2 regions of the Pseudomonas oryzae genome follow, and region 1 is predicted to be linked to the other one. Evidence: riboswitches for the same ligand, from Rfam matches in the RefSeq annotation. Region 1 holds a riboswitch; the other holds the start of a gene.
What was found. A riboswitch is a leader RNA that binds a small molecule or an ion and turns the genes downstream of it on or off. The one in region 1 is predicted to bind cobalamin.
Positions count from the first base shown of each region.

Region 2: it holds a riboswitch for cobalamin, as region 1 does, so the genes downstream of both, BLT78_RS15545 (TonB-dependent receptor family protein) here and BLT78_RS09670 (CbtB domain-containing protein) in region 1, are expected to answer to the same signal.

Region 1 covers NZ_LT629751.1:2,174,583-2,184,782, forward strand. The annotation lists gene BLT78_RS09645 (DNA-3-methyladenine glycosylase I) at 1-311, opposite strand, end outside; gene BLT78_RS09650 (hypothetical protein) at 572-877, shown strand; gene cobM (precorrin-4 C(11)-methyltransferase) at 837-1,613, opposite strand; gene BLT78_RS09660 (cobalamin biosynthesis protein) at 1,628-2,023, opposite strand; gene BLT78_RS09665 (CbtA family protein) at 2,020-2,727, opposite strand; gene BLT78_RS09670 (CbtB domain-containing protein) at 2,855-3,040, opposite strand; cobalamin riboswitch at 3,138-3,349, opposite strand; cobalamin riboswitch at 3,668-3,863, shown strand; gene cobW (cobalamin biosynthesis protein CobW) at 3,964-5,016, shown strand; gene cobN (cobaltochelatase subunit CobN) at 5,023-8,757, shown strand; gene BLT78_RS09685 (3-deoxy-7-phosphoheptulonate synthase) at 8,766-9,839, opposite strand.
Region 2 covers NZ_LT629751.1:3,452,726-3,462,925, reverse strand. The annotation lists gene BLT78_RS15545 (TonB-dependent receptor family protein) at 1-1,830, opposite strand, end outside; cobalamin riboswitch at 1,925-2,134, opposite strand; gene dxs (1-deoxy-D-xylulose-5-phosphate synthase) at 2,177-4,087, opposite strand; gene ispA ((2E,6E)-farnesyl diphosphate synthase) at 4,284-5,174, opposite strand; gene BLT78_RS15530 (exodeoxyribonuclease VII small subunit) at 5,171-5,410, opposite strand; gene BLT78_RS15525 (sulfite exporter TauE/SafE family protein) at 5,530-6,300, opposite strand; gene BLT78_RS15520 (putative bifunctional diguanylate cyclase/phosphodiesterase) at 6,355-8,247, opposite strand; gene ppa (inorganic diphosphatase) at 8,374-8,901, opposite strand; gene BLT78_RS15510 (M90 family metallopeptidase) at 9,023-9,841, opposite strand; gene BLT78_RS15505 (YdbL family protein) at 9,924-10,200, opposite strand, start outside.

The DNA.
Region 1 (10,200 bases):
TTGAGTTTGGCCAGGTGGCGAATCAGGCGCTCGTCCTGCATCAGCCGCTCGAGGTGTTCGGCGCCCATCAGCACCACCTTGTGCGGATCGAAGGCAAAGAACGCCGCCTCGAAGGCCGGCCACTTGGCGTCCACCAGGCTGTGCTTGAGGCCGGTGCGGAACACCCGCAGGCTGAGCAGCGACAGGTAGCGGTCGTCAGTGATCGCGCGCAGCTCGTCGGCGCTCTTCGGCACCGGCAGGCGCGCCTCCAGCTCGGCGGCCGAGCCGAAACGGTTCAGACAGTATTCGTGGAGCCATTGGTAGTCGCGCATCTGCCCGTCCTGGCATGAGTGGGTGCCGGCCCGCCGCCAACCGGGCCGGCCAATTGAGGGCAACAGGTTGCCCGGCAAGGGCGGCGCAAGGCAAGCGGAGTCGGTTTCACTCTGTAGGGGCGAATTCATTCGCCGGCGCGGCCTCGTCAGGCGAATAAATTCGCCCCTACAGCGAATCGCCCTCGGCTGTCGCCGGACGCCGCGATCTGCAACACTGCCCCGCCCCCTCCCGGACACCCCCCGCTGCCATGACCCCGGCCGTGCAAACCTTTCTCGACTGCTGCCAGCGCATCCTGCACGGCGACGCCGCCCTGATCGAGCAGCTGCGCGCCGCGGGCTTCGCCTGCACGCCGGCGAGCTGGACCTTCAGCCTGCCGGCCCTGCATGCCTTTCTCGCTCCGCGGCTGGCGACCGGCGAAACATTGGAGTACCGCGCCTTCGTCCGCCAGCTGTTCGCCAGCCGGATCAACCTGGAGCTACACGAGCGCGGCGCGGAAATCGCCATCGCCGACAACCGCGGCAAGGTCAGTGCGAGTCTGTACTGCCTGCGTCGCCGGCCCGCCTGAACAGGTGGCGGGTGTCCTGGTGGTAGAGCGCCGAGTCGGCGAAGCCCTCGGCGCCGAGCACCCGGCCGACCAGGATCAGCGCCGTGCGGCGAAAGCCCTTGGCGCGCACCCGCTGCTCGATATCGGCGAGGGTGCCGCTGACCCAGTCCTGATCCGGCCAGCTGGCGCGGTGCACCACGGCGATCGGGCAGTCGCTGCCGTAGTGCGGCAACAGCTCGGCGACGATCCGGCCGAGATGCTGGACACCCAGATGGATGGCCATGGTGGCGCGGTGGCGCGCCAAGTCCCCCAACTGCTCGCCCTCGGGCATGTTCGATTTGCTGGCGTATCGGGTGAGGATCACCGTCTGCGCTACCTCCGGCAGGGTCAGCTCGCTTTCCAGCAGGGCCGCGCAGGCCGAGGTGGCGGTGACGCCGGGCACGATCTCGAAGGCGATGCCCAGCGCGCGCAGCTGACGGATCTGCTCGCCGATGGCGCCGTACAGGGACGGATCGCCGGAGTGCACGCGGGCCACGTCCTGGCCGCGCGCGTCGGCGGCGCTGATCAGCGCGATGATCTCGTCCAGATGCAGTTCGGCGGTGTTGACCACCAGCTCGGCGCTATGCCCCTGCAGCACCGCCTCGGGGACCAGCGAGCCGGCGTAGAGGATCACCGGGCAACTGCGCAGCAGACGCTGACCCTTGACGGTGATCAGCTCGGGGTCGCCGGGGCCGGCGCCGATGAAATAGACAGTCATGGAGACTCCAGGAATCAGACTATGGCGATCGCCAGTGTGGCGCGGGCACTGCTGCTCCTGGCGCAGAGCAGCCTGGCCCGGCCCCCCGTGAGGGCCTCGGCCTGGGCCAGGGCGCTGGCCTCGGCCACCCCGGCGCTGCCGGTGATGCGCAGGGACAGGACGGAGTGCCGGCTCAGGCGCTCGTGGTAGCGGGCGAGCCGTGCAGCCGGCAGCAGCGCCAGCGGCAGGCCCAGGTGCTCGGCCAGCTCGCGCAGGCCGGCTTCGTCGGCCTTGTGCGCGCTGCTGGCCAGGCAGTCCAGGTCAGCCGCCTGCAGGCCCTGCTGGCGCAAGGTCTGCTCCAGCAGCTCCAGCAGCTCGCCCATCGAACAGCCGCGCCGACAGCCGAGGCCGACGACGTGCCGCACGCTCATGCGCTGCGCGCGCGGCTGTGGAACCAGGCCGCGGCCAGGCCCAGGGCGGACCAGAACAGCGCGTTGGTCAGCAGCGAGGCGACGACGAACTCCTGCGCCAGGGCGGCCGGCGCCAGGCTCACGTGCACCTCCGGCTGCGGCGCGCCGACCAGGTGTGGCAGCGCCAGCAAGGGCACGCCGGCGAGGCGCCACGTCCAGTCGCGACCGAAGGCCAGCAGGCCCAGGCCGACGGCGGTCGCCGTGGCGGTACCGAGCCACCAGTACTGGCGCAGCAGCAGATCGGCAGCCTCGGTGCCCGGCAATTCCGGCGGCAGGCCGGCGGACGGCGCCAGCGAGAAGGTGGCGAAACCGCCGAGCCCCCACAGCAGCCCCTGCCAGCTGCGCCCCGGCGCGCGCAGGGTGAACAGGCCCGCCAGCATCAGGGCGAAGCCAACCGCCACCACCAGATTGCTCAGCCCGGTGGACAGCAGGCGCTGCCAGCCGTCCTCGGGCGCCCAGGCCTCTGCCCCGTGCTCGTGGCCGGCGGCATGCGCGTGGTCGTGAGCAGCCTCAGCAGCGGCAGGCTCGTGTCCGGCGCTCGCGCCGGTTTCGTAGGTTTCCGCCTGCAGGATCAGCGGGCTGACCCACAGGCTTTGCAGCAGGGTCAGCACGATGGCGGCGAACAGGCCGGCGAAACCGGCCGTTTGGGCGATGCGTTTGATCATCGACAGAACTTCTCGAGGCTGGGGCGCGATGGCACAGAGCCACCACATGCGCCTGTAGGGGCGAATTCATTCGCCAAAATCCCCCGCGAAGGCGAATGAATTCGCCCCTACCGAGCGGGAGCATGGCTCAGTGGCAGGGAAACGCCGCGCTGTGCCGGGTGTCGTGGGCAGCGTTGTGCACCACTTCGAGGTGCGAGAAGCCGGCGACGAAGATCAGCGCCGCGCCGAGCAGGCAGCTGCCGACGGCGAGGAGCAGGCGTTGCGAGAGAGGGAGGGTGACGGAGGCGGAAGACGATAGTGCGCTGCTGGACATGAGCTGACCTTCTGATGAGGTGAAAAACGGCGCAGAAGGAACGCAGCACGAGCAGGCCCACAGGGCCAGATCCGGCGCGCACCCGCCCGCCGCGGGTTGCCAAACGAGGATTCAGGCCGGTCTCCGGGCTTGCGACGCCTTTGCAGGAACCGGGTCGGCCTTCCCATGCACGAGGCACAGTGGCGTGGATGACCCTTCGATCGCTTACCGTTGCGGGGGCAGCGCCGGACTCGTCTCGTCAGAGACCCACCGGCTTCCCGTTTCACCTCGCGCACGGCGGCGCGAGACACCTGAAACAGCTTTTTCTAGAACAGCACGCAGCCCCCGCCAGCGTCAACCGCGACGGTTGGCCGACCGGGAATACAGGGGAGAATTCACTCGCCTGCGCGCGGCCTTTAGACGAATGAAGCGGTTATGCCTGCGTGAGGCCGTAGGATGGGCTTCAGCCCACCAAAGGGCAGCGTGGGCTAAAGCCCACCCTACGAGGCTGCCCACCCCAGCAAGATGCCTTGGCAAAAGTTTCCGGGCTCATAGCCGATGAATGCGCCTCTACGCGCCGCGAACCGGGCGCCCTACTGTTCATGCGCCTACCCCACCGCCACGGTTGACCTGCCCGCAGCCACTGCGTAGCCTTCGCGCCTTCGAGGTTCTCCGGCCCCCTCTGGCCGGAGCTAAGAGGGAACACGGTGAAGCCGTGGCTGCCCCCGCAACTGTGAACGGTCAACGCCCCTTCGATGGACCACTGCCTGCCGGCGGGAAGGTGAAGGGGATGCGCGATGCGCCAGCCGTGAGCCAGGAGACCTGCCTCGCAAGAACTTCAACTGTCCGGGCGGGGTGATCCGGTGGTGCTTGGCCTGCGCGTGCTCGACTGCGCGGCCCGCCCCTGCCCGTCCGTCACTCCCACCGACGCTCCGGGGCCCTCGATGAAATCCCTCGCCAAACTTCCCGTCACCATCGTCACCGGCTTCCTCGGCGCCGGCAAAACCACCCTGCTGCGCCACATGCTCGGCCATGCCGAAGGCCGGCGCATCGCGGTGATCGTCAACGAGTTCGGCGAACTGGGCATCGACGGCGAAATCCTCAAGCAATGCGCGATCGGCTGCTCGGAAGAGGAAGCCAGCGGTCGGGTCTTCGAGCTGGCCAACGGCTGCCTGTGCTGCACCGTGCAGGAAGAATTCTTCCCGGTGATGCGCGAGCTGGTCGCCCGCCGCGGCGAGCTCGACCACATCCTCATCGAGACCTCCGGCCTGGCCCTGCCCAAGCCGCTGGTGCAGGCCTTCAACTGGCCGGAAATCCGTAACGCCTGCACCGTCGACGCGGTGATCACCGTGGTCGACAGCCCGGCCGTGGCCGCCGGCACCTTCGCCGCCTTCCCCGAGCAGGTCGACGCCCAGCGCAAGCAGGACCCCAACCTCGACCACGAGTCGCCGCTGCACGAGCTGTTCGCCGACCAGCTGGCCAGCGCCGACCTGGTCATCCTCAACAAGGCCGACCTGCTCGACGCCGAGGCGCTGGCCGCGGTGCGCATGGAAGTCGCCGAGGAGCTGCCGCCGGCGGTCAAGGTCGTCGAGGCCCACGGCGGCGAGCTGCCGCTGGACGTGCTGCTCGGCCTCAACTGCGAGACCGAGCTGCACATCGACGGCCGCCGCACCCACCACGACGAGGAGGACGAGGACCACGACCACGAGGAGTTCGACTCCTTCGCCGTGGAGCTGCCCGCGGCCGACGAGACGCGCCTGCTGCAAGCGCTGAAGGACGCGGTCGCCAGCCACGGCATCCTGCGCATCAAGGGCTTCGCCGCCATCCCCGGCAAGCCGATGCGCCTGCTGCTGCAGGGCGTTGGCCAGCGCTTCGACAAGCACTTCGACCGCGCCTGGCAGGCCGACGAGGCGCGCCTCACCCGCCTGGTGGTGATCGGCCAGGCGCTGGACCAGGCGGCCATCGCCGCCGAACTGCAGGCGGCGCTGGCCGGCTGATCTCCCATGCACCTGCTGCGCACCCAGCCCGGCGTCCCGTTGCCGGCCGACAGCATCGCCGACCTCGGCCAGACGCCGGCCGAGCTGGCGATCCTCTGCACCGGCGACTCGCACCTGTCGTTGCTGGCCGCGGTCGCCCGCGAGCTGCCCGAGGACTACCCGAGCCTGCGCCTGGCCAGCCCGGCGCAGCTGCCCAACCACGCCTCGGTGGACTTCTACGTCGAGCAGGTGCTGCAGCACGCCAAGGTCATCCTGATTTCCGTGCATGGCGGCGTCAGCTACTGGCGCTACGGCATCGAGCGGCTGGTCGAGCTGGCCGCGCGCGGCGCCAAGCTGATCCTGGTGCCCGGCGACGACAGCCCCGATCCCGAGCTGAGCGGCCTGGGCAACGTCGCCGCGGCCGAGTCCGAGCGGCTCTGGCAGTACCTGCGCCAGGGCGGTGTCAACAACGCCCGCGCCTTCTTCCACTGCATCGCCAGCCTGTACCTGCAGCGCGACTACCCCTGGCGGGAGCCGCGCGCCCTGCCCCGCGTCGGCATCCATCACCCGCGCCACAGCGACGCCGCGCTCGATCACTGGCGCGCCGACTGGCAGGCGGACCGGCCGGTGGCGGCGCTGCTGTTCTACCGCACCCACGTGCAGGCGGCGAACACCGCCTTCGTCGACGCCTTTTGCGAACGCCTGCAGATGCAGGGCCTCAACCCGCTGCCGATCGCCGTGGCCAGCCTCAAGGAAGCGGCGTGCCTCGCCCGGGTCGAGGACTGGCTGGACCAGGCCGGCGCCAGCGTGATCCTCAACACCACCGGCTTTGCCATGAGCAACCCGGAAGCGCCGGGGCTGCGCCCCTTCCGCCGCGACGTGCCCGTCCTGCAGGCCCTCTGCGCCCTGGATAGCGAACAACAGTGGCAGGCCAGCGCCCAGGGCCTCGGCACGCGCGACCTGGCCATGCACGTCGCCCTGCCCGAGCTGGACGGCCGCCTGATCACCCGGCCGATCAGCTTCAAGGGCCTGGCCTGGCGCAGCGAGCGCAGCCAGAGCGACGTGGTCTGCTACCACGCCCACCTGCCGGGCATGGACTTCATCGCCGAGCTGGCGCGCCGCTGGTGCGAACTGGCGCGCCGGCCCAACGCCGCCAAGCGCGTCGCCCTGGTGCTGGCCAACTACCCGACCCGCGACGGACGCATCGGCAACGGCGTCGGCCTGGACACCCCGGCCGCCGCGCTGAACATCCTGCGCGCCCTCGAGCAGCAGGGTTACCCGGTCGAAGACCTGCCGGACAGCGGGACCGCGCTGATCCACCAGTTGCTCGGCGGGGTGACCAACGACCTGGACAACCTCGACCTGCGTCCCTGCGCGCAGAGCCTGGCGCTGGCCGACTACCAGCAGTTCTTCGATGAACTGCCGGCTGCCAACCGAGAAGCCGTGCTGCAGCGCTGGGGCGGCCCGCAGCAGGATCCGATGTTCCGCAGCGGCCGGCTGATGATCGCCGGCCTGCGCTTCGGCCAGACCTTCGTCGGCATCCAGCCGGCGCGCGGCTATCAACTCGACGCCGCCGCGGTCTACCACGACCCTGACCTGGTGCCGCCGCACGGCTACCTGGCCTTCTACTTCTGGCTACGCCGCACCTTCGCCGCCGACGCGGTGATCCACGTCGGCAAGCATGGCAACCTGGAGTGGCTGCCGGGCAAGAGCGTCGGCCTGTCCGAACAGTGCTGGCCCGGCGCGCTGCTCGGCCCGCTGCCAAACATCTACCCGTTCATCGTCAACGACCCCGGCGAAGGCGCCCAGGCCAAGCGGCGCACCCAGGCGGTGATCGTCGACCACCTGATGCCGCCGCTGACCCGCGCCGAGAGCTACGGCCCGCTGCGCGACCTGGAGCGCCTGGCCGACGAATACTACGAGGCCAGCCAGCTCGACCCGCGCCGCGCCGTGGAACTGCGCGGCGAGATCCTGCGCAAGGTGCGCGAGACCAGCCTCGACCGCGAGCTGGGCCTGCAGCTCAACGACGATGCGGACAGCTGGCTGCCGCAGCTGGACGCCTACCTGTGCGACCTCAAGGAATCGCAGATCCGCGACGGCCTGCACGTATTCGGCGAATCGCCGGCCGGCGCGCTGCGCCGCGACACCCTGCTGGCGCTGCTGCGCCTGCCCCGCGGCGACGGCCAGGGCGCCAACGCCAGCCTGCTGCGCGCGCTGGCCCGTGACCTGGCGTTGGACTTCGACCCGCTCGACTGCGCCATGGCCGAGCCTTGGACCGGCCCGCGCCCCGCCGCCCTGCTCGCGCTGAGCGAGGGTCCCTGGCGCACGGCCGGCGACACCCGCGAGCGCCTGGAACTGCTGGCCCTGCAGCTGATCGGCGGCCGCGAGGGCGCCGCCGTCGGCCCGGCCAGCGCGCTGGTTCTCGACGAGTTGCATGAGCGCATCGCCCCGCTGCTGGACGCCTGCGGTCCGGCGGAGATGGGCGGGCTGCTCGCCGCCCTCGCCGGCCGCTTCGTGCCCGCCGGGCCGAGCGGCGCGCCCAGCCGCGGGCGCCTCGACGTGCTGCCGACCGGGCGCAACTTCTATTCGGTGGACGTGCGCAACCTGCCCACCCCCACCGCCTGGCGCATCGCCGTGCTGGCCAGCGAGCGCCTGCTCGAACGCCACCTGCAGGACCACGGCGACCACCTGCGCCAGCTCGGCCTGTCGGTATGGGGCACGGCGACCATGCGCACCGGCGGCGACGACATCGCCCAGGCGCTCGCCCTGCTCGGCGTGCGCCCGGTGTGGCAGGCCGGCAGCCAGCGCGTCGAGCGCTTCGAGGTGCTGCCTTTGGAGCAGCTCGGCCGCCCGCGGGTGGACGTCACCCTGCGCGTCTCCGGCTTCTTCCGCGACGCCTTCGCCAACCTGATCCGCCTGTTCGACGACGCCGTGCAGGCGGTCGCCGACCTCGACGAGCCGGAGGAGCTGAATCCGCTGTCGGCACGGGTCTGGCGCGAGGCGCTGCGCCTGGAGGATAGCGGCCTGGGCGAGGCCGAGGCACGCCGCCAGGCCGGCTGGCGCGTGTTCGGCGCCAAGCCCGGCGCCTACGGGGCCGGGGTGCAGAACGCCATCGAGGAACGCCTGTGGCAGACCCGCGCCGACCTGGCCGAGGTCTACCTGAACTGGGGCGGCTACGCCTACGGCAAGGGCGCCGAAGGCACCCCGGCACGCGCGCAGTTCGCCGAACGGCTGGAGCAGCTGCAGGCGGTGCTGCACAACCAAGACAACCGCGAGCACGACCTGCTCGACTCCAACGACTACTACCAGTTCCAGGGCGGCATGCTGGCGGCGGTGGAAACCCTGCGCGGCGCCCGGGTCGCCAGCTACCACGGCGACAACAGCCAGCCGGACGCCCCGCGCATCCGCAGCCTGCAGCAGGAGCTGAGCCGCGTGGTGCGCGCCCGCGCCGCCAATCCCAAGTGGATCGAGGGCATGAAGCGCCACGGCTACAAGGGCGCCTTCGAGCTGGCGGCGACCGTCGACTACCTGTTCGCCTTCGACGCCACCAGCGAACTGGTCGAGGATCACCAGTACGCCCTGCTGGCCGACGCCTACCTGCTCGACAGGGACACCCGCGACTTCATCCAGCGGCACAACCCCGGCGCCCTGCAGGACATCCTCGAACGCCTGCTGGAAGCCCAGCAACGCGGCCTCTGGGAGCACCCCGGCGAGTACCGCGCGGCGCTGGAGAACCTGCTGCTGGATGCGGAGGAAGGCTGATGGCCGGCTCAGCCAGCGGCGCGCAAGCGCTGCGCCGCCTCGCGCAAAATTGCCTCGGTGCCGCTCCAGCCCAGGCAGCCGTCGGTGATCGACACGCCGTAGCGCAGCTCGGCGGACAGCGGCTGGCAGCCGTCTTCCAGGTGGCTCTCCAGCATCACCCCGCGCAAGGTGCCGTCGCCGGCCAGGCGCTGGTCGAGCACGCTGGCCAGCACCGCCGGCTGGCGCAGCGGGTCCTTGCCGCTGTTGGCGTGGCTGCAGTCGACCATGATCCGCGCGGCGATGCCCTGCTTGGCCAGCCCCGCGCGTGCCACGGCGACGCTGGCGGCATCGAAGTTCGGCCCGCCGTGACCACCGCGCAGCACCAGATGGGTATCCGGGTTGCCGTCGGTCTGCACCAGCGCCGGCCGGCCCAGGCCGTCCACGCCGAAGTGCTGGTGCGCGTGCGCCGCCGAGCGCATGGCATCGCAGGCGATGCTCAGGCTGCCGTCGGTGCCGTTCTTGAAGCCCACCGGCAGATCCAGGCCGCTGATCAGCTCGCGGTGCACCTGCGATTCGCTGGTGCGCGCGCCGATGGCGGCCCAGCCCAGCAGGTCGTCGAAGTAACCGGCGACCAGCGGCTGCAGCAGTTCGGTGGCCAGCGGCAGGCCGCGTTCGAGCATGGCCAGCATCAGCCGGCGCGACAGCGCCAGGCCCTCCGCCATGTCGCCGCTGCCGTCCAGCTGCGGGTCGTACACCAGGCCCTTCCAGCCGATGGTGGTGCGCGGTTTCTCGACGTAGGCGCGCATCACCAGCAGCAGCTGGTCGCCGACCTGCGGCGCCAGCGCGGCCAGGCGGTCGGCGTATTCGAGGGCGGAAACGGGATCGTGCAGGGAACAGGGGCCGACGACGACCAGCAGGCGCGGATCGCGGCCGTCGAGCACGGCGCGGATGGCCTCGCGCTGGGCCTGCACCTGGGCGGCGAGAGCGGCGGGCAGCGGCAGCTGCTGGCGCAGATCGGTGGGGCTCGGCAGCGGGGTTTCGCGGCGGCGAGTGGTGAGCGGCGGCACGGGCTGTGCGCGCAGAGCGGTAACGGAAGCATTCATGGCGGTGGTCCTCGCCCGGCGTGGCCTCATGCCACGCGCGGCGCGCTATCTGAGTGTTCGACTGGAATCTCGGTGGTGCGCGGCAGCGCTGCTAAATCGCCAGGCGTAGGTGCGGTAATAGGTGCGGTAATGAGCAGTCATGTTGCGATCCTCTGTGTGCAGCGTGCTGGCCTTATGGGCCGGAAAAACAAAAACCCCGGTCGGGTGGCCGACCGGGGTTTCGTGAAACTGGCTGGTGGCGACCCTTTGCTCTGGGGCGCCTGTGGGGTATCAGGCGCGCCGTTGGCTAAACCAATACCCGTAAAAGAAATAACCGGCCGCCGCGACCTGCGCGCGCACGCCGGCCACGCCGACAGCGGCG
Region 2 (10,200 bases), 1.3 Mb from region 1:
CTGCTTGCCGGTCAGGTTGTTGACCCGCAGCTTGCTGGTGAACTGGCGATAGTCCCAGCTCAGCGCAGCGTTGAACACCGTGTAGCCGCCCTCGCGGGGCATGGCGTGGGCGTGGTCGCCGGACAGGTAGCTGGCGCCGGTGTACAGTGCTTCCAGATGGCCGTTGAGGCCCGGCAGGATCAGGTAGTCGAGCTGGGCACCGGCGCTGTGCCGCGATACGCCAGGTACATCGTTGCCCTTGAAGCTGCCGGCGCGGTACTCGGCGTCGGTGAAGCTGTACTGGCCGCTGACGCTCAGGCGCTCGGTCAGCTGACGCTGCGCCTCGAGCAGCAGGCCGTCGCGGCGGGTCTGGTCGAGGTTGATGTTGGCACCGAGGCCGAAGGGGCCGGGAGCGCTGGGGTCGTACATCAGCTCGTCGTCGAGGTCGAGGCGGTAGACGCTGAGCTGGTAGCGCTGCACGCCGTCGTCCCATTCCACGCCGCTTTCCCAGGACTCGCCGGTCTGCGGCGCGAGGAACTCGACGCCAGGGCTGGTCCAGCCGTTCTCGTCGATGTTGGCCCAGCGCAGCACGTCCTCGCGCCTGAGGAACACGCGGGTCTGTGCGTCGGCCTGCCAGCTCAGGCCGACGCTGCTGCTGCCTTCGCGGTCGGTATGGGTCTTGCCGACCGCATGGTTGCGATCCTCGGCCTCGCTGGCGCGGTAGCCGAGGGTCAGGGTCAGATCATGGCCGAGTGGCTGGCTGAGCTGGGTGTACCAGTCGCGCAGGGTCTGACGGAAGTCGGTGCCCCAGGACGCCTGGTAGTCGCTGGTGATGTGGTCGTGGCCGAGCAGCCACTCGCTGCGCCCCAGGCCGCTGTCCCAGCGCGCGGTCAGGCGCGGACTGAAGCTTTCCACGCGGGTGCCCTGGGTGAACGGCGAGCTGCCCCAGGCGCTGTTGTAAGCGCCGACGCCATCCTGGTCGCTGTGGCTGTAATCGAAGTCGGCAGCCCAGATCTCATCCAGGCGCTGCTCGGCGGCGAAGCGGTGCACCTGGGTCTGGCTGTCGTTGAAGCCGTTGGTATTGGCAGCGTAGCTGGCCTTGCGATCTGCGCGGCGCTCGGCCTCGCTCAGGTATCCGGGCAGGCGCAGCTCGTCGTCCACCGTCTGGTATTCGTACAGTGCCCAGCCCCGGGCGTGATCGTAGCGCAGGCGGCCGAAGGCGTTGCTGTAGTCGGCGTTGTTGTGGTCGCGGTAGTTGTCGGTGTGGCGGGTTTCGCCGCTGGCGTAGGCGGAGAAGCCGCCGCCGAGCTGCTGGAACACGTGGCCGCGGTAGGCCTCGAGGTCGTGGCTGCCCTGGGTGGTTTCCACGTAGGCCTCGTTGCGGCGTGGGGTGCGGGTGATGATGTTGATCACCCCGCCGACCGCCTGGTCGCCGTACAGCACGGTGCCGGCGCCGCGCAGGATCTCGATGCGCTCGATGTTGGCCAGCGGCACGCTGTTGAGGTCGGCGCCGGCCAGCGCCGGCTGGTTGAGACGGCGGCCGTCGACCAGGATCAGGGTGTTGTTCACCGCGTTTTCGCCGAAGCCGCGCAGGCTGGGAGTGGCGCGGCTGCCGTCGCCGATGACGTCGCGCAGCTGCACGCCGGCCTGGTTGCGCAGCACGTCGACCAGGTGTTGGGCGCCGCTGCGTTCGATCTCGGCGCGCTTGATCACCCGCACGCTGGCCGGGGCCGGCTGTTCCAGCGGGGTGGCGCGGGTGACGATCAGCGGCTGGACGTCGTCGGCGGGCTCGCCGGCCAGGGCCAGGGTGGGCGCCAGGGCTACGGCCAGCGCCAGACGGGAAAGCTTCATGGGAAGTCCTCAAAAGTGGAAGGCAGACTTTCGAGGAGGGCAGGAGACAGAGACGCGCCGCGGCGCGCGACTGACGGTGCGGCCCTCCGCAACACCTGTCGAATCCGTCCGGGCCGGTCTCCGGGCTGTCGACCCTTGGCCCGCCTTCCCGGGAAATCCCAGTGGCCGTTGGGCAAGGTTGCAGGCCTCGGGCCTGCGGTCGATTACCGTTGCGGGGGCAGCGCCGGCCTTGCTCGCATGGAGCGCACCGGCTTCCCGTTTAACGCAGGCTGATGGCCCGCGCACCCTGACGAAAAGCAAAACGCCGCGCACCTTAGTGCGCGGCGTCCTGAAACTCAAGCATCTTTCAGACCGCTTGTCTTGAATTTCCTTCAAGCAGCGCCAGCCGCGTCCGCACCGCGGTTTCGATGCCGGCGGCATCCAGGCCGCACTCGGCGAGCATCTCCGCCGGCTTGGCATGCTCGACGTAGCAGTCGGGCAGGCCGAGCTGCAGCAGCGGACGGACGATGGCCTCGCGGGCGAGGAACTCGGCGACCGCCGAACCGGCACCGCCCATGATGGCGTTCTCCTCGACGGTGACCAGCAGCTCGTGGCTGGCGGCCAGCTCGCGCAGCAGCGCTTCGTCCAGCGGCTTGACGAAGCGCATGTCGACCACCGTGGCGTCGAGCCGCTCGGCGACCTGCAGGGCCTCGCTCAGCTGCACGCCGAACACCAGCAGGGCGACGCGGCGGCCCTGGCGGCGCAGCACGCCCTTGCCGATCTCCACCGTCTGCAGCTCCGGCGCGATCGGCGTGTTGGGCCCCGAGCCGCGTGGGTAGCGCACCGCCGCCGGGCCGCTGTACTGGTAGCCGGTGGTGAGCAGCAGGCGCAGCTCGTTCTCGTCGCTGGGGGTCATGACGAGCATGCCGGGGATGCAGCGAAGGTAGGAGAGGTCGAAGCTGCCGGCGTGGGTCGGCCCGTCCTCGCCGACCAGGCCGGCGCGGTCGATGGCGAACAGCACGTCGAGGTCCTGCACGGCGACGTCGTGGATCAGCTGATCGTAGGCGCGCTGCAGGAAGGTCGAATAGATCGCCACCACCGGCTTGGCGCCTTCGCAGGCAAGGCCGGCGGCCAGGGTCACCGCGTGCTGCTCGGCGATCGCCACGTCGAAGTAGCGCTCGGGATAGCGGTCGGCGAAGGCCACCAGGTCGGAGCCTTCCTTCATCGCCGGGGTGATGCCGATCAGCCGCGGGTCCTGCTCGGCCATGTCGCACAGCCACTGGCCGAACACCGCCGAGTACTTCGGCCCGGACGGCTTCTTCGCGGCCTGCTGGCTGCCGATCTCCAGCTTGCTGATCGCGTGGTAGCCGATCGGGTCGGCCTCGGCCGGGGCGAAGCCCTTGCCCTTCTTGGTGACGATGTGCAGGAACTGCGGGCCCTTGAGCTCGCGCATCTTGCGCAGGGTGGCGATCAGGGTCGGCAGGTCGTGACCGTCGATCGGGCCGATGTAGTTCCAGCCCAGCTCCTCGAACAGGGTGCCGGGCACCAGCATGCCCTTGGCGTGCTCCTCGGTGCGCCGGGCGATCTCCCAGGCGCCGGGAATGCGCGAGAGGATCTTCTTGCTGCCCTCGCGCATGCTGGCGTAGGTGCGGCTGGAGAGGATCTTGGTCAGGTAGTTGTTCAGCCCGCCGATGTTGCGCGAGATCGACATGTCGTTGTCGTTGAGCACCACCAGCATGTCGGCCTTGACCTCGGGCGCATGGTTGAGCGCCTCGAAGGCCATGCCGGCGGTCAGTGCGCCGTCGCCGATCACCGCCACGGTGCGCCTGTCGTTGCCCTGCAGGCGGTTGGCCAGCGCCATGCCCAGCGCGGCACTGATCGAGGTGCTCGAGTGGCCGACGCCGAAGGTGTCGTACGCGCTCTCGCTGCGCCGCGGGAAGGCGGCCAGGCCGCCCTTCTGGCGCAGGGTCGCCATCTGCTCGCGGCGCCCGGTGAGGATCTTGTGCGGGTAGGCCTGGTGGCCGACGTCCCACACCAGGCGGTCTTCCGGGGTGTGGTAGACGTGGTGCAGGGCGATGGTCAGCTCGACCACGCCGAGGCCGGCGCCGAAGTGCCCGCCGGTGCGCGCCACGGTGTAGAGCAGGTACTGGCGCAGCTCGTCGGCCAGGGTATCCAGCTCGGCTTCGCTGAGGGCGCGCAGCGCGGCGGGGCTGTCGATACGGTCGAGCAGGGGCGTGTCGGGCCGCTGGCGGGGGAACTCGTGCAGCGTCTTGGGCATCGGACGTACTACGGCAATCGGCAAAGGATGGGCGAGTTTACCCGAAGCGGCCGGGGCGCCCAAGCAAGCGAAGGTCGAGGAGTGACGGGATTGTTACACGGCGTGCGCGGTGCGGCGGCCGGCTGACGGCGCCGCCTGCTCCGGCGCGGCCTGCGGTGGAAATCCGCGGCGCGGTTTCCACCCGCTCGGACGGGCCTCAGTGGCGACGTTCGACGATGTAGCGGGCCAGCTGGCGCAGGGCGTCGGCGCGCTCGTCGAAGTCGGTCAGCGCGGCCAGCGCCTGGTCGCGCAGTTCCAGGGCGTAGGCCTTGGCGGCGTCGAGGCCGAGCAGCGCTGGGTAGGTCGGCTTGTCGTTGGCCTGGTCCTTGCCCTGGGTCTTGCCGAGGGTGGCGGTGTCGCTTTCCACGTCGAGGATGTCGTCCTGGACCTGGAAGGCCAGGCCGATGGCGCGCGCGTAGCGCTGCAGGGCGGCGAGGCTGCTGGCGTCGCTGCGCCCGCTGGCCAGGGCGCCGAGGCGCACGCTGGCCTCGATCAGCGCACCGGTCTTGTGCCGGTGCATGGTTTCCAGCGCGGCCTGGTCGAGCTGCACGCCGACCGAGCCGAGGTCGATGGCCTGGCCGCCGACCATGCCGGCGGGGCCGGCGGCGCGCGCCAGGCTGGCGATCATGTCCAGGCGGGTCTCGGCGTCCTGCGGGTTGCGCGCGGTGTCGGCCAGCACCTCGAAGGCCAGCGCCTGCAGGCCGTCGCCGGCGAGGATGGCGCAGGCCTCGTCGAAGGCGATGTGGGTGGTCGGCTGGCCGCGGCGCAGGTCGTCGTCGTCCATCGCCGGCAGGTCGTCGTGGACCAGCGAGTAGGCGTGGATCAGCTCCACCGCGCAGGCCGCGCCGTCGGCCCGTTCGGCGGCGCCGCCGAGGGTCTCGCAGGCGGCGTAGGCGAGCAGCGGGCGCACGCGCTTGCCGCCGTTGATCACGCTGTAGCGCATGGCCTGGTAGAGGCGTTCGAGCTCGCTGCGCGGGGCGACGAACAGGGCGTCCAGGGCGGCGTCGACGCGCGCCTGGCAGGTGGACTGGTACTGCTGGAGGCTCATGCCTGCTCGCCCTCCACCGCGAAGGGGGCGGTCTGGCCGTCCTGGCCGAGGAGGATCTGCACCTTCTGTTCCGCCTGGCTGAGCGCGCCCTGGCATTCGCGGGTCAGGCGGACGCCCTGCTCGAAGGCGGCCAGCGAGTCCTCGAGGGACAGTTCGCCGCTTTCCAGGCGCTCGACCAGGGTCTGCAGTTCGCTCAGCGACTGCTCGAAATCGGGGGCGGTTTTCTTGCGGGCCATGGCGGCATTCTCGGACGGCGGAAAACGGGCGCGACACTAGCAGAGCCGCGGATGGCGGGCAAATGGCAGCCGAGTGGCAGGGGCGCCTGTTCCGGTGCGCCATGCGCACCATGGGCGGCTCAGTGCGCATAGGTGGCCCAGAAGTAGTAGAGGGTCATGCCGCTGCCGACGGCGATCACCAGCACGCGCAGCCAGCGCGCCGGCAGGCGCTGGCCGAGCGCGCCGCCGGCGTAGCCGCCGAGGGTGGCGCCGGCGAGCAGGATGGCCAGTTCGCTCCAGCTGACCCGTCCGGCGACGATGAAGGTGACGCTGGCGACGCTGTAGATCACCGCCGAGATCAGGTTCTTCAGCGCGTTGGCGCTGGCCAGGGCGTGGCCCTCGATGGAGAAGGCTGCCAGCTGCAGGATGCCCATGCCGGCGCCGAAGTAGCCGCCGTACACCGACACCAGCGCATGCGCGCCGAGCGACAGCGGGCCGTGCGGCGGCACCGCGCTGGCCTCGCGGCGGCGCGCGGCGAGGGCGCGGCTCAGCCAGGGGCTGGCGGCGAACAGCGCGGTGGCGGCCAGCAGCAGCCAGGGGATCAGCACGCGAAATACCTCGTCGCCGCCGGCCAGCAGCAGCAGGCCGCCGCCCAGACCGCCGGCCAGCCCGGCGCCGAGCAGCGGCAGCAGGTAGTCGCCGAGCGGGCGCAGCGAGCTGCGCGCCGCCCAGGCGCCGGCGATGCTGGCCGGCCACAGGGCCACGGCGTTGGTGGCGTTGGCGGTGACCGGCGGCAGGCCGGTGGCCAGCAGCGCCGGAAAGGAGAAGAAGGTGCCGCCGCCGGCCAGGGCATTCATGCCGCCGGCGGCGAAGCCGGCGAGCAGCAGCAGGAACAGGTCTGACAGGGGCATGGCGCGATCCTCGCACGAAAATGGTGCGTCAGCTTAGCAGGTCGGCCAGCCGGTTCAGCTGTTCTCGGCGCAGGTCGGCGCGAGGGGCTGGCCGGCCTCGCTCCAGATGGCGGCCGGCTGCGGCCGCCCGTAGAGGAAGCCCTGCTGGTGGTGGCAACCGTTGTCCAGCAGGAAGTCGGCCTGGCGGACATTCTCCACGCCCTCGGCGACCACGCGCATGCCCAACTGCTCGGCGATCACCAGGATGCCGCGCACCAGTGCCACCGATTCGCGGCAGGCGGGCAGGCCGGTGACGAACTGGCGGTCGATCTTCACCCCGTGGAACGGGAAGAACTGCAGGTAGGCCAGCGAGGCGTAGCCGGTGCCGAAGTCGTCGAGGAACAGGGTCAGGCCCGCCTGCTTCAGCGCGTGCAGGGTATCGTGCACCTGCTGGTCGGCGTCCAGCAGGGTGGTCTCGGTGATCTCCAGCTCCAGGCGCTGCACCGGCGGGCGCTCCTCGGCGAGGATCGCCAGCAGGGTGCCGGCCAGGTCGCTCTGGCGGAAGTCCAGCGGCGACAGGTTGACCGCGATGCCCCAGTCGCGGCCTTCGTCCTGCCAGCGGCGCAGCTGGCGGCAGGCCTGGCGGAAGATCCAGCGGGTGGCCTCGATGATCAGCCCGGTTTCCTCGAGCACGGCCATGAACTGCGCCGAGTTGACCAGTCCGCGCTGCGGCGAATGCCAGCGCAGCAGCGCCTCGAAGGTGCAGCGGCCGCCGCGCAGGTCGACCTGTGGCTGGTAGTACAGCTCGAACTCGTCGCGTGCCAGGGCGTTGCGCAGCTCGGCCTCCAGGCGGTGGCGCTGTTCGGCTTCCTCGGCCAGGCGCTGGTCGAAGTGGGCCAGCCGGTTGCGGCCGCGGCTCTTGGCCTGGTAGAGGGCGAGATCGGCCTGCTTGAGCAGCTGCGTGGCGTCGCCCGGCGCGCCGGGCGGCTGCTGGGCGATGCCGATGCTCGGGCTGGTGAACAGCTCGTACTGCTGGATGTGGAACGGCTGGCGGAAGTCCTGCAGCAGCTGCTCGGCGAGGGCCTGGCCGTGGCTGGCGAATTCGGCCGTGAGCAGCACGACGAACTCGTCGCCGCCGAGGCGGGCGAGCATGGCGCGCGGCGGCAGGCGCTTGCGCAGGTGTTCGGCCACCGCGCGCAGCAGCTGGTCGCCGATCGCGTGGCCGAGGGTGTCGTTGATCCGCTTGAAGTGATCGAGGTCGATGAACAGCAGGGTCTGCGCCTCGCCGCACTGCAGGCCGAGCTCGAGGCGGGCGAGCAGGTGGGTGCGGTTGGCGGTGCCGGTCAGCGGGTCGAAGTGGGCCAGGTAGTGCAGGCGGTTCTCCGCCTGCTTGCGGTTGCCGATGTCGCGCGCCAGCAGCAGCTGCAGGGTCTGACCGTCGCGCTGGAATGGCGTGCACGAGGCCTCCAGCGGGAAGCTGCCGCTGCTGCGGCGGGCGGCGAACTCGAGGTTGCGGTTGGGCTGGGCGAGCAGGCGCGCCCAGGCGTCCTGGCCGAGCAGCAACTGGTCGATGCACTGCCCGCCGAGGGGCTCGCCGCCGCGCTCGAAGAGTTGTACGGCGGCCGGATTGGCCGACTCGATGCAGCCGTCGCGGTCGACCACCAGCATGCCGATGGGCGCGGCGTCGATCAGGCTGCGCAGCAGCTGCTCGCTGTCGCGCAGGGCGTGGCGCTCGTCCTCGAGCTGGCCGATCACACGGTTGAGGTGGCGGGCCAACTGGCCGATGGCATCGTCGCTGACGTCTGCGCCGCGCGCCTGGCTGTCGCCGGCGGCGAAGGCATCGGCTGCCGCGGCGAGGGCGTTGAGGCGCCGGCTGTCGCGCCGGTGCTGCTGCAGCCAGAGGCCGCCGAGCGCCAGCAGCAGGAGGGCGAGCGATGCGAGCAGTCCGTACAGCAGAGACAGGGGCATGGGGCGGACGAGTCCAGCGTTGAGACCGGTCACCTTAGCTCAAAGGTGCGCGCAGGAGAATCCTGGATAAAACGATCGGGCATAAAAAAGCCGGCTTGTGGCCGGCTTTACCGTAGCGGGTTCGACTTACTTCTGGTAAGCCGCTGCCGCCTTGAGGATCACTTGGCGGGCCTCTTCGGCGTCGCCCCAGCTTTCCACCTTGACCCACTTGCCCGGTTCGAGGTCCTTGTAGTTCTCGAAGAAATGCTTGATCTGTTCGATCAGCAGGGCCGGCAGGTCGGTGTAGTTCTGCACGTCCTTGTACAGGACGGTCAGCTTGTCGTGCGGTACGGCCAGCAGCTTGGCATCGCCGCCGCCTTCGTCGGTCATGTGCAGCACGCCGACCGGGCGGCAGCGGATGACCGAACCCGGAGCCACCGGGTAGGGCGTCACCACCAGCACGTCGAGGGGGTCGCCGTCGTCGGCCAGGGTGTGCGGGATGAAGCCGTAGTTGGCCGGGTAGAACATCGGAGTGGCCATGAAGCGGTCGACGAACAGGCAGTCGCTGTCGTGATCGATCTCGTACTTGATCGGCGCGTGATTGGCCGGGATCTCGATGGCGACGTAGATGTCGTTCGGCAGGTCCTTGCCGGCCGGGATCTTGCTGTAGCTCATGGGTGACTCCACAGGGTTGGGGCCAAAAAAGTGGCGCGTATTATAGGCGCATTCGACGGGATGCGCCACGTTGTCGCAGCGCCGGCGGCGCCGTGTGCGACCGCCGGCAGGACGGGCGCGGCTACGCGCCCTGCTCGTGCGCCATGCCGGCCTGCAGGGCGGCGGTCAGCGGCGCGAGGCGGGGCAGCGGATCCTGGCGGTAGAAGGCGGCCAGCTGCGCGTACACCGCCGGGAAGGCGGCGGCGAGCAGGTCGGGGGCGCTGAAGAAGTATTCGCTGGTCACCGCGAAGAACTCGGCCGGGCTCTCCGCGGCGTAGGGGTCGATGGCGGTCGCGGCGTCGGGGTCGCGGTCCAGTTCGGCGTTGAGCGCGTCGTAGGCCTGCTGCATGGTCGTGGCCCAGGCGTCGATGCGCATGTCCGGGTGCAGCGGCGGCAGGCCGTTGGCGTCGCCGTTGAGCATGTCGAGCTTGTGCGCCAGCTCGTGGATCACCAGGTTGTAGCCGTCCAGCGTGCCGCTGGCCTGCACCCCCGGCCAGGCGAGGATCACCGGGCCCTGGTGCCAGGCCTCGCCGCTGCGCTCGTCGTCCCAGACGTGCTCGACGCCGGCCTCGTCGCGATGGCGCTGCGGGCTGAGGAAGTCGTCGGGGTACAGCAGCAGCTGGTGGAAGCCCTGGTACCAGTCCAGGTCGGGCAACTTGAGCAGCGGCAGGCAGGCCTGGGCGGCCAGGCGCAGGCGTGCGCCGTCGTCCAGCTCGACCCCGGGCAGGCAGGTCAGCTGCTTGTCGTGGAGGAACAGCAGGCTCAGCTCGCCCAGGCGCTGGCGCTCGGCCAGGTCCAGGCCGGCGAGCAGCGGCAGCTCGGCGCACACCGCGGCCCACAGCTGCGGGTCGAGCGGGTGGCGGGCGAGCAGGCGGCGGCGCCGCCAGTTGCGGAAGAACACGGCAGGTGGTTCCTGGGGCGACGGACGGGAGCGCGATTGTACGCCATCGCCACCCGGCCGCGGTGCCCCGCTGGCGCTGCGGCTACTTGCGCCGCCACTGGCCGTCGATGCGGATGTACTGCCCGGCGGGAGTCTTGTCGATGGCCTTCTTGCCGGCCAGCGCCTCGACGTCGCCGAGCTTGATGCCGTTCTGGGTGGCGAGCTTCTGGTATTCGGCCCGGCGTGCCTGGTTGATCAGGCGGGCGATCTCGCCGGCCTGGCCGCCGGGCCGGACCACGCCGAGGTAGCCGTCGGTTTGCTCGCCGAGCTGGCCGGCGGCCTTGGCGGCCGGCAGGGCGGTCATCGCTCCGGACAGGTCG